2 linked regions of the Thermopolyspora flexuosa genome follow. The protein of the gene in region 2 interacts with the protein of the main gene of each other region in a pairwise test. Links are inferred from orthologs where the notes say so. Each region holds a gene or a part of one and is shown on either strand. Other genes may lie near its edges. The genes, in order: FHX40_RS03135 and FHX40_RS14220.

What was found.
Region 1: the proteins of FHX40_RS14220 (region 2) and FHX40_RS03135 interact in binary tests that used the Escherichia coli proteins (3 or more experiments, as listed by UniProt). The link is inferred for Thermopolyspora flexuosa from one-to-one orthologs.

What each region holds. Positions count from the first base shown.
Region 1 is NZ_VFPQ01000001.1:712,638-715,821, reverse strand. The notes cover bases 208-3,083. They hold FHX40_RS03135 (cysteine desulfurase family protein), read right to left. Parts: upstream 2,287-3,083; coding sequence 1,129-2,286; downstream 208-1,128. Other genes in these bases: FHX40_RS03130 (electron transfer flavoprotein subunit alpha/FixB family protein), read right to left, coding at 2,389-3,083; FHX40_RS03140 (DUF695 domain-containing protein), read left to right, coding at 208-1,136. In the rest of the region: tRNA 2-thiouridine(34) synthase MnmA, read right to left, coding at 1-25; more of FHX40_RS03140, read left to right, coding at 132-207; more of FHX40_RS03130, read right to left, coding at 3,084-3,184. UniProt on the Escherichia coli protein: Master enzyme that delivers sulfur to a number of partners involved in Fe-S cluster assembly, tRNA modification or cofactor biosynthesis. Catalyzes the removal of elemental sulfur from cysteine to produce alanine.
Region 2 is NZ_VFPQ01000001.1:3,365,312-3,368,569, reverse strand. What follows is about bases 69-3,018. They hold FHX40_RS14220 (sulfurtransferase TusA family protein), read right to left. Parts: upstream 1,702-3,018; coding sequence 1,435-1,701; downstream 69-1,434. Other genes in these bases: FHX40_RS14215 (cysteine desulfurase family protein), read right to left, coding at 1,701-2,837; FHX40_RS14225 (CBS domain-containing protein), read right to left, coding at 840-1,283; FHX40_RS14230 (carbohydrate kinase family protein), read left to right, coding at 69-785. Also shown: more of FHX40_RS14230, read left to right, coding at 1-68; ctaC (aa3-type cytochrome oxidase subunit II), read left to right, coding at 3,046-3,258. UniProt on the Escherichia coli protein: Sulfur carrier protein involved in sulfur trafficking in the cell. Part of a sulfur-relay system required for 2-thiolation during synthesis of 2-thiouridine of the modified wobble base 5-methylaminomethyl-2-thiouridine (mnm(5)s(2)U) in tRNA.

The sequences.
Region 1 (3,184 bases), 2.7 Mb from region 2 along the record:
TGGCGGCCAGTACACGAAGCCCCATATTCGTCGAGACTACCTGTGCCCGCGGGGTCGCCGGGCGGCTCGCCGTACCCGGTCGGCGGCCCCTGATTGGCGGGCGGCGCGGGCACCTGCGAGGATCGGTGCCCATGCGAGACGAACGGATCGCGGCGTTCTGGTCGTGGTGGGCGGAGAACCGGCCACGGCTCGACGCGATGCTCGATGCGGGGGACGAGACCGGGCTCGCCGAGGCGCTCGCCCCGGCCGTGGCGGCGATCGACGAGCGGCTGGCCTGGGAGATCGAGCCGGGGAAGGCGGCCGGCCAGGCGCTCGTGGTGACCTCGGCGGGCGCGCCGGACCTGCGGCCGCTCGCCCACCGGTGGGTGCGCGCCGCGCCCCCGGCCGACGAGCGGTGGGAGTTCCACCCGTCGCGGCAGCCGCACCCGAACGCGATGGAGCTGAGAATCCAGGTGGGTGGGCGCGAGTTCGCGTTCGACCAGATCGTGCTCGGCATGCGCATCCCGCCCGGCAAGCCGCGCCTCGACCTGGTGGTCTACCACCCGATCTATCCGGACCTCGACGACGAGACGCGTACCGAGAGCGCGCTGCTCGCGCTCGACTGGATCCTCGGCGAGGACGAGGTGGCCCGGTGGATCGGCGACATCACCGCGGCCTCGTTCGAGCCGCTCGACCCGGTGCCCGTTGTGCACCTGCCCGCGGTGGTCGCCGGGCTCGCCCAGGAGCACGACGAGCCGCGCTGGGTGGCGCTGGAGGGCCGCACCCCGGCCGGGGGCAAGGTGACCGCGACCGCGCGGTTCCCGCTGCGGCCGGTGGACTTCCCGCTGTTCGACCAGCACATCACGGTGGCGCTGCCGTACCGGGAGGCGGACGCGGACGGGCTGCCGACCGGCGCGTCGGCGGAGGCGCTCGACGTCTTCGAGCTCGAGCTCGCCGCGGCGCTGCCGGACGACCAGGCGCTGCCCGCGGTGCAGATCAACGCCGACCGGGTGCGGGAGATCCACATCTACGCCGACCCGGACGCGGGCGTGGCGGACCGGATCCGCGAGCTGGTCAAGGGGTGGCGGCAGGGCCGCGCCAAGGTCGAGGTGGAGTCCGACCCGGGCTGGCTGTCGATCTCCCACTTCCTCAACTGATCCCGGCCCGCCGGGCGCGCTCCACCACCGGGCCGATCACCTCGGCGAGCCGGTCCACGTCGGCCTTGGTCGAGGTGTGGCCGAGGGAGAACCGCAGCGAGCCGCGGGCGCGCAGCGCGTCGGCGCCCATGGCGAGCAGCACGTGGGACGGCTGCGCGACCCCGGCGGTGCAGGCCGAGCCGGTGGAGCACTCCACGCCCTTGGCGTCGAGCAGCATGAGCAGCGCGTCGCCCTCGCAGCCGGGGAAGGAGAAGTGCGCGTTGCCGGGCAGCCGGTGCACCGGGTCGCCGTTGAGGATCACGTCCGGTACGGCCTGCCGTACCCGGGCGATGAGGTCGTCGCGCAGCTCGGTGAGCCGGGCGGCGAGCTCCTCGCGGCGCGCCACGGCGTGCTCCACGGCCGCGGCGAAGCCGGCGATCGCGGGGGCGTCGAGGGTGCCCGAGCGCACCTCGCGCTCCTGCCCGCCGCCGTGCAGCACCGGGGCCGGGTCGACGCCGCGGGCGAGCAGCAGCGCGCCCACCCCGAACGGGCCGCCGATCTTGTGCCCGGTGAGGGTGAGCGCGTCCACGCCGCTGTCGGCGAACGACACCGGAAGCTGGCCCACCGCCTGGACCGCGTCGGTGTGGAACGGGATGCCGTACTCGTGGGCGATCGCGGCGAGCTCGGCCACCGGCTGCACGGTGCCGACCTCGTTGTTCGCCCACATCACGCTGACCAGGGCGACGTCGTCCGGGTTGCGCTCGATCACCTCGCGCAGCGTCTCCGGGTGCACCCGGCCGTGCTCGTCGACCGCGAGCTCCTCGACCACCGCGCCCTGCCGCTCGCCGAGCCAGCGTGCCGGGTCGAGCACGGCGTGGTGCTCGACCGAGCTGACCAGGACGCGCCGTGCCCCGGAGGCGGCGCGGGCCCAGTAGAGGCCCTTGATCGCGAGGTTGTCCGCCTCGGTGCCGCCCGAGGTGAACACCACCTCGCTGGGCCGGGCGCCGAGCGCGCTCGCGATGCTCTCCCGGGCCTCCTCCACGACGCGCCGCATCCGCCGGCCCGAGGCGTGCAGCGACGAGGCGTTGCCGACCGTGCCGAGGTGCGCGGTCATCGCCTCGATCGCCTCGGGGAGCATGGGCGTGGTGGCCGCGTGATCCAGATAAGCCATGGCACCTTTCAGGGTAACCGGGGCCGCCGGACCGGCCCGGGAGCGGGTGGCCCGCCCCCGGGCGGCGTACGGCTCACGCGGCACGCCCGTACGGCGGGCGGGCTACTTGCGCTTCTCGATCTCGTCGACGAGCTGCGGCACGACCTTGAACAGGTCGCCCACCACGCCGAAGTCGGCGAGCTCGAAGATCGGGGCCTCCGGGTCCTTGTTGATCGCCATGATCGTCTTGGCGGTCTGCATGCCGGCCCGGTGCTGGATCGCGCCGGAGATGCCCACGGCGATGTAGAGCTGCGGCGAGACGGTCTTGCCGGTCTGGCCGATCTGGAACTGGTGCGGGTACCACTGGGCGTCGGTGGCGGCCCGGGAGGCGCCGACGGCCGCGCCGAGGGAGTCGGCGAGCCGCTCGATGAGCGCGAAGTTCTCCGCGGAGCCGACGCCGCGGCCACCGGCGACCACGATCGCGGCCTCGGTGAGCTCGGGCCGGGCGCCCTTCTCCTGCTTGACCCGCTCGACGATCTTCGCGCCGCGGGCGGCGTCGGACAGCTCGACGGTCACCTGCACCTCGGCGCCCGCGGCCGGGGCCGGCTCGGGCGCGGTGGAGTTCGGCCGCACCGCGATGATCGGGGTGCCCTTGGTGACCCGGGACTTGACGTTCACGCCGCCGCCGAAGATCGACTGCTCGGCGACGAAGCCCTCGCCGACGCCGACCGCGTCGGTGATCACACCGGAGTCGGTCTTGATCGCGAGGCGGCCGGCGACCTCCTTGCCCTCGGGGGTGGCGGCGATCAGCACCGCGCCCGGGGCGGCCTCGCCGACGAGCTTGGCGAGCAGCTCGGCCTTGGGGGCGACCACATAGCCGGTGATCTCCTCGGCGTCGGCGACGTAGATCTTCTCCGCG
Region 2 (3,258 bases):
GCGCGGTGGGCCACGACTTCGACGACTACCGGTCGTGGCTGGAGCGCCACGGGGTCGACTGCGACTCGGTGCACGTGTCGGAGCTGCACCACACCGCCCGGTTCCTGTGCACCACGGACCGCGACCACAACCAGATCGCCTCGTTCTACGCGGGCGCGATGGCCGAGTCGCGGGAGATCGAGCTCGGGCCGATCGCCGAGCGGGTGGGCGGCCTCGACCTCGTCGTGATCGGGCCGAGCGACCCGGACGCCATGCTCCGGCACACCGACGAGTGCCGGCAGCGCGGCATCCCGTTCGCCGCGGACTGCTCCCAGCAGCTCGCCCGCATGGAGGGCCCGGAGATCCGCCGCCTCATCGAGGGCGCGGCGTACCTGTTCAGCAACGACTACGAGAAGGCGCTGATCGAGCAGAAGACCGGCTGGTCCGACGAGGAGGTGCTGGACCGCGTCGGGGTGCGGGTCACCACGCTCGGTCCCAAGGGCGCCCGCATCGACATCAAGGGCGAGCCGTCGCTGCACGTGCCGCCCGCGCCCGAGCGCCGCAAGGCCGACCCGACCGGGGTGGGGGACGCGTTCCGCGCGGGCTTCCTCGCCGGGCTGTCCTGGGGCCTGTCGCTGGAGCGGTGCGCCCAGATCGGCAACCTCACCGCGACCCACGTGCTCGAGCACGTCGGCGGCCAGGAGTACGAGCTGGGCCAGAAGGAGTTCCTCGAGCGGTTCACCGAGGCGTACGGCGCGGAGGCCGCCGCCGAGGTCGCCCGGCACGTGCGCTGCCACTACCCGTGACCGGGGCCGTCCCGGTCGCCGCGGACCGGGACGGCGCGGATGCTCCGGCCTGCCCTACCGCGAGGCGTAGACGCGGTGGACGAACTCGGCGAGCTTGTCCTCCGGCAGGCTCCGGGCGAGGTCGGCCTCGGTGACCATGCCGACGATGCGGCGGTTGTCGATCACCGGCAGCCGCTTGATCTGGTTGCGTTCCATGATCTGCAGCGCCTCGTCCACCGAGGCGTCGGCGGTGACGTACACCAGGCCCTGGGCGAGCTCGCCCGCCGTGGTGGTACGCAGGTCCTTGCCCTCGGCGCAACACTTGATCACGATGTCGCGGTCGGTGACGATCCCCTTGAGCCGGTCGTCCTCGCCGCAGATGGGCAGCGCGCCCACGCCGAGGTCGCGCATCATCTGCGTCGCCTTGAGCAGGCTGTCGTTCTCCCCGATGCACTCGGCGCCCGGGTGCATCATGTCGCGTACGGTGCTCGCACCGGTCGAACCGCTGTGCACGCTCATCTCGTCCCTCCCGACAGTCGATGACGTGTCCCTGCCCCGCTACCCCGGTCCGGACGGGAAATGCCGGGGCGGCGGACGCGCCGGGAGACGCTGCGGGGAGGGTGCGGGGACGGCGCGGGCGTGCGGCGCGCCGCCCCTCGGCGGGCGCGGATCAGTAGTTGCGCCGCACGTGGATCGCCCAGCCGCCGCCGGGCAGCTCGTAGCTGCCGACGTGGGTGTGGGACTTGAGCCGGCACCAGGCCGGCACGTCGTTGTAGGCGGCGGGGTCGTCGGCGAGCACCGCCACCACCCCGCCCAGCGGCACCTGGTTGATCCGCTGCGCGAGCATGATGATCGGGATCGGGCATTTGCGGCCGAGCGCGTCGATGGTCAGCGCGGGCGCGGCCTGCTCCCGGTCGGTCCCGGGCTGCGGACGCATCACGACATCACTCCTGCCTCTTCCCGGATCCGGCGTACCAGCGTCGGGAGGACCTCGAGGAACCGGTCCACGTCCTCCGCCGAGGCGCCTCGTGGCAGTGATACCCGGACGTTGCCATGGGTGAGCACGCCCATCGCCTCCAAAACATGCGATGGACGAAGCGTACTCGCCGTGCAGGAGCTGCCGGACGAGATCGCGAAACCCGCCTTGTCCAGCTCGGTGAGCAGCGCCTCCCCGGCCACGTAGAGGCAGGAGAAGGTGACGATGTGCGGCACCCGCTCCACCGGGTCGCCGACCACCTCCACGTCCGGCACGAGCTCGGGCACGCGGGCGCGGATGCGGTCGACGAGGGCGAACGCCCGCCGGTTCTCCTCCTCGGCCTCCTCCATCCGGGCGCGCAGCGCGGCCACCGCGGCGACGATCGCCGGGACGTTCTCGAAGCCCGGCACCCGCCCGCGCTCCCGCTCGTCCTCGGGCAGCGGGGAACGCCAGCGCACGCCCTTGCGGATCACCAGGATGCCCACGCCCGCGGGGCCGCCCCACTTGTGCGCGCTGCCGGCGAGTAGCGACCAGCCCTCGGGCAGGGGCAGCCGGCCCAGCGTCTGGGCGGCGTCGACGAGCAGCGGCACCCCGGCCCGGCGGCAGGCCTCCGCCACCTGCGCCACCGGCTGCAGGGTGCCGACCTCGTGGTTGGCGGTCTGCAGGCAGGCGAGCGCCGTGCCCGGGGCGGACACCGCCTCCGCGAACGCCTCGGCGTCCACCCGCCCGGTACGGCTCACGCCGACGATCCGCACCTCGCCGCCGTCGCGCTCGTGGGCCTGGGCGGTGTGCAGCACGGCCGAGTGCTCGACCGCGCTCACCACGAGGGTCCGGCCCACCCGGCGGCGGGCGGCGAGCGCGCCGAGCATGCCGATCTGGATCGCCTGCGTGCCCGACGTGGTGAAGGTCACCTCGTCCGGCCGCACGCCCAGCGCGTCGGCCGCGTCGGCCCTGGCCTGGTCGAGCAGCAGGCGGGCCCGGCGGGCCTCGCCGTACAGGCGGGCCGGGTCGGCCCATCCGGCGTCGAGCGCCGCGAGCAGGGCCTCCCGCGCCCGGGGGTGCAACGGTTCGGTGGATGCCGCGTCGAGGTACGCCACCCGTCCATCCTCCCACTCCCGGGCGAACGGCCATCTCAGGGGACCGACATTGCCGGGGGCGAACGGGAGGGCGACCACGGTCCGCGCTAATGTGTCCCGTGCGTGACTGGATGCCATAACTGGATAGGCCGAGAACGCGACTGTAGCGAAACATGAAAGACCGCCCAAGGGAGGGCCTCTTGGGCTTGATCTGTGGGGTAGGCGATCCGTGAGTCCGACCCGCCGTTCGACGCGGCGCAGTCCAGCGGCCCGCTGGGCCAGGTGCGCTGCCGTCCTGGCACTGGTCCCGGTGACCGCGACGGCGTGCAGCACCGAAGAGTGGGCCCGGGGCGCGATGCCGGAGAACATCACAGAGCAGGGCAACCGCGTGCTGAGCCTGTGGCAGGGGTCCTGGGTGGCGGCGCTCGCCACCGGTGTCCTG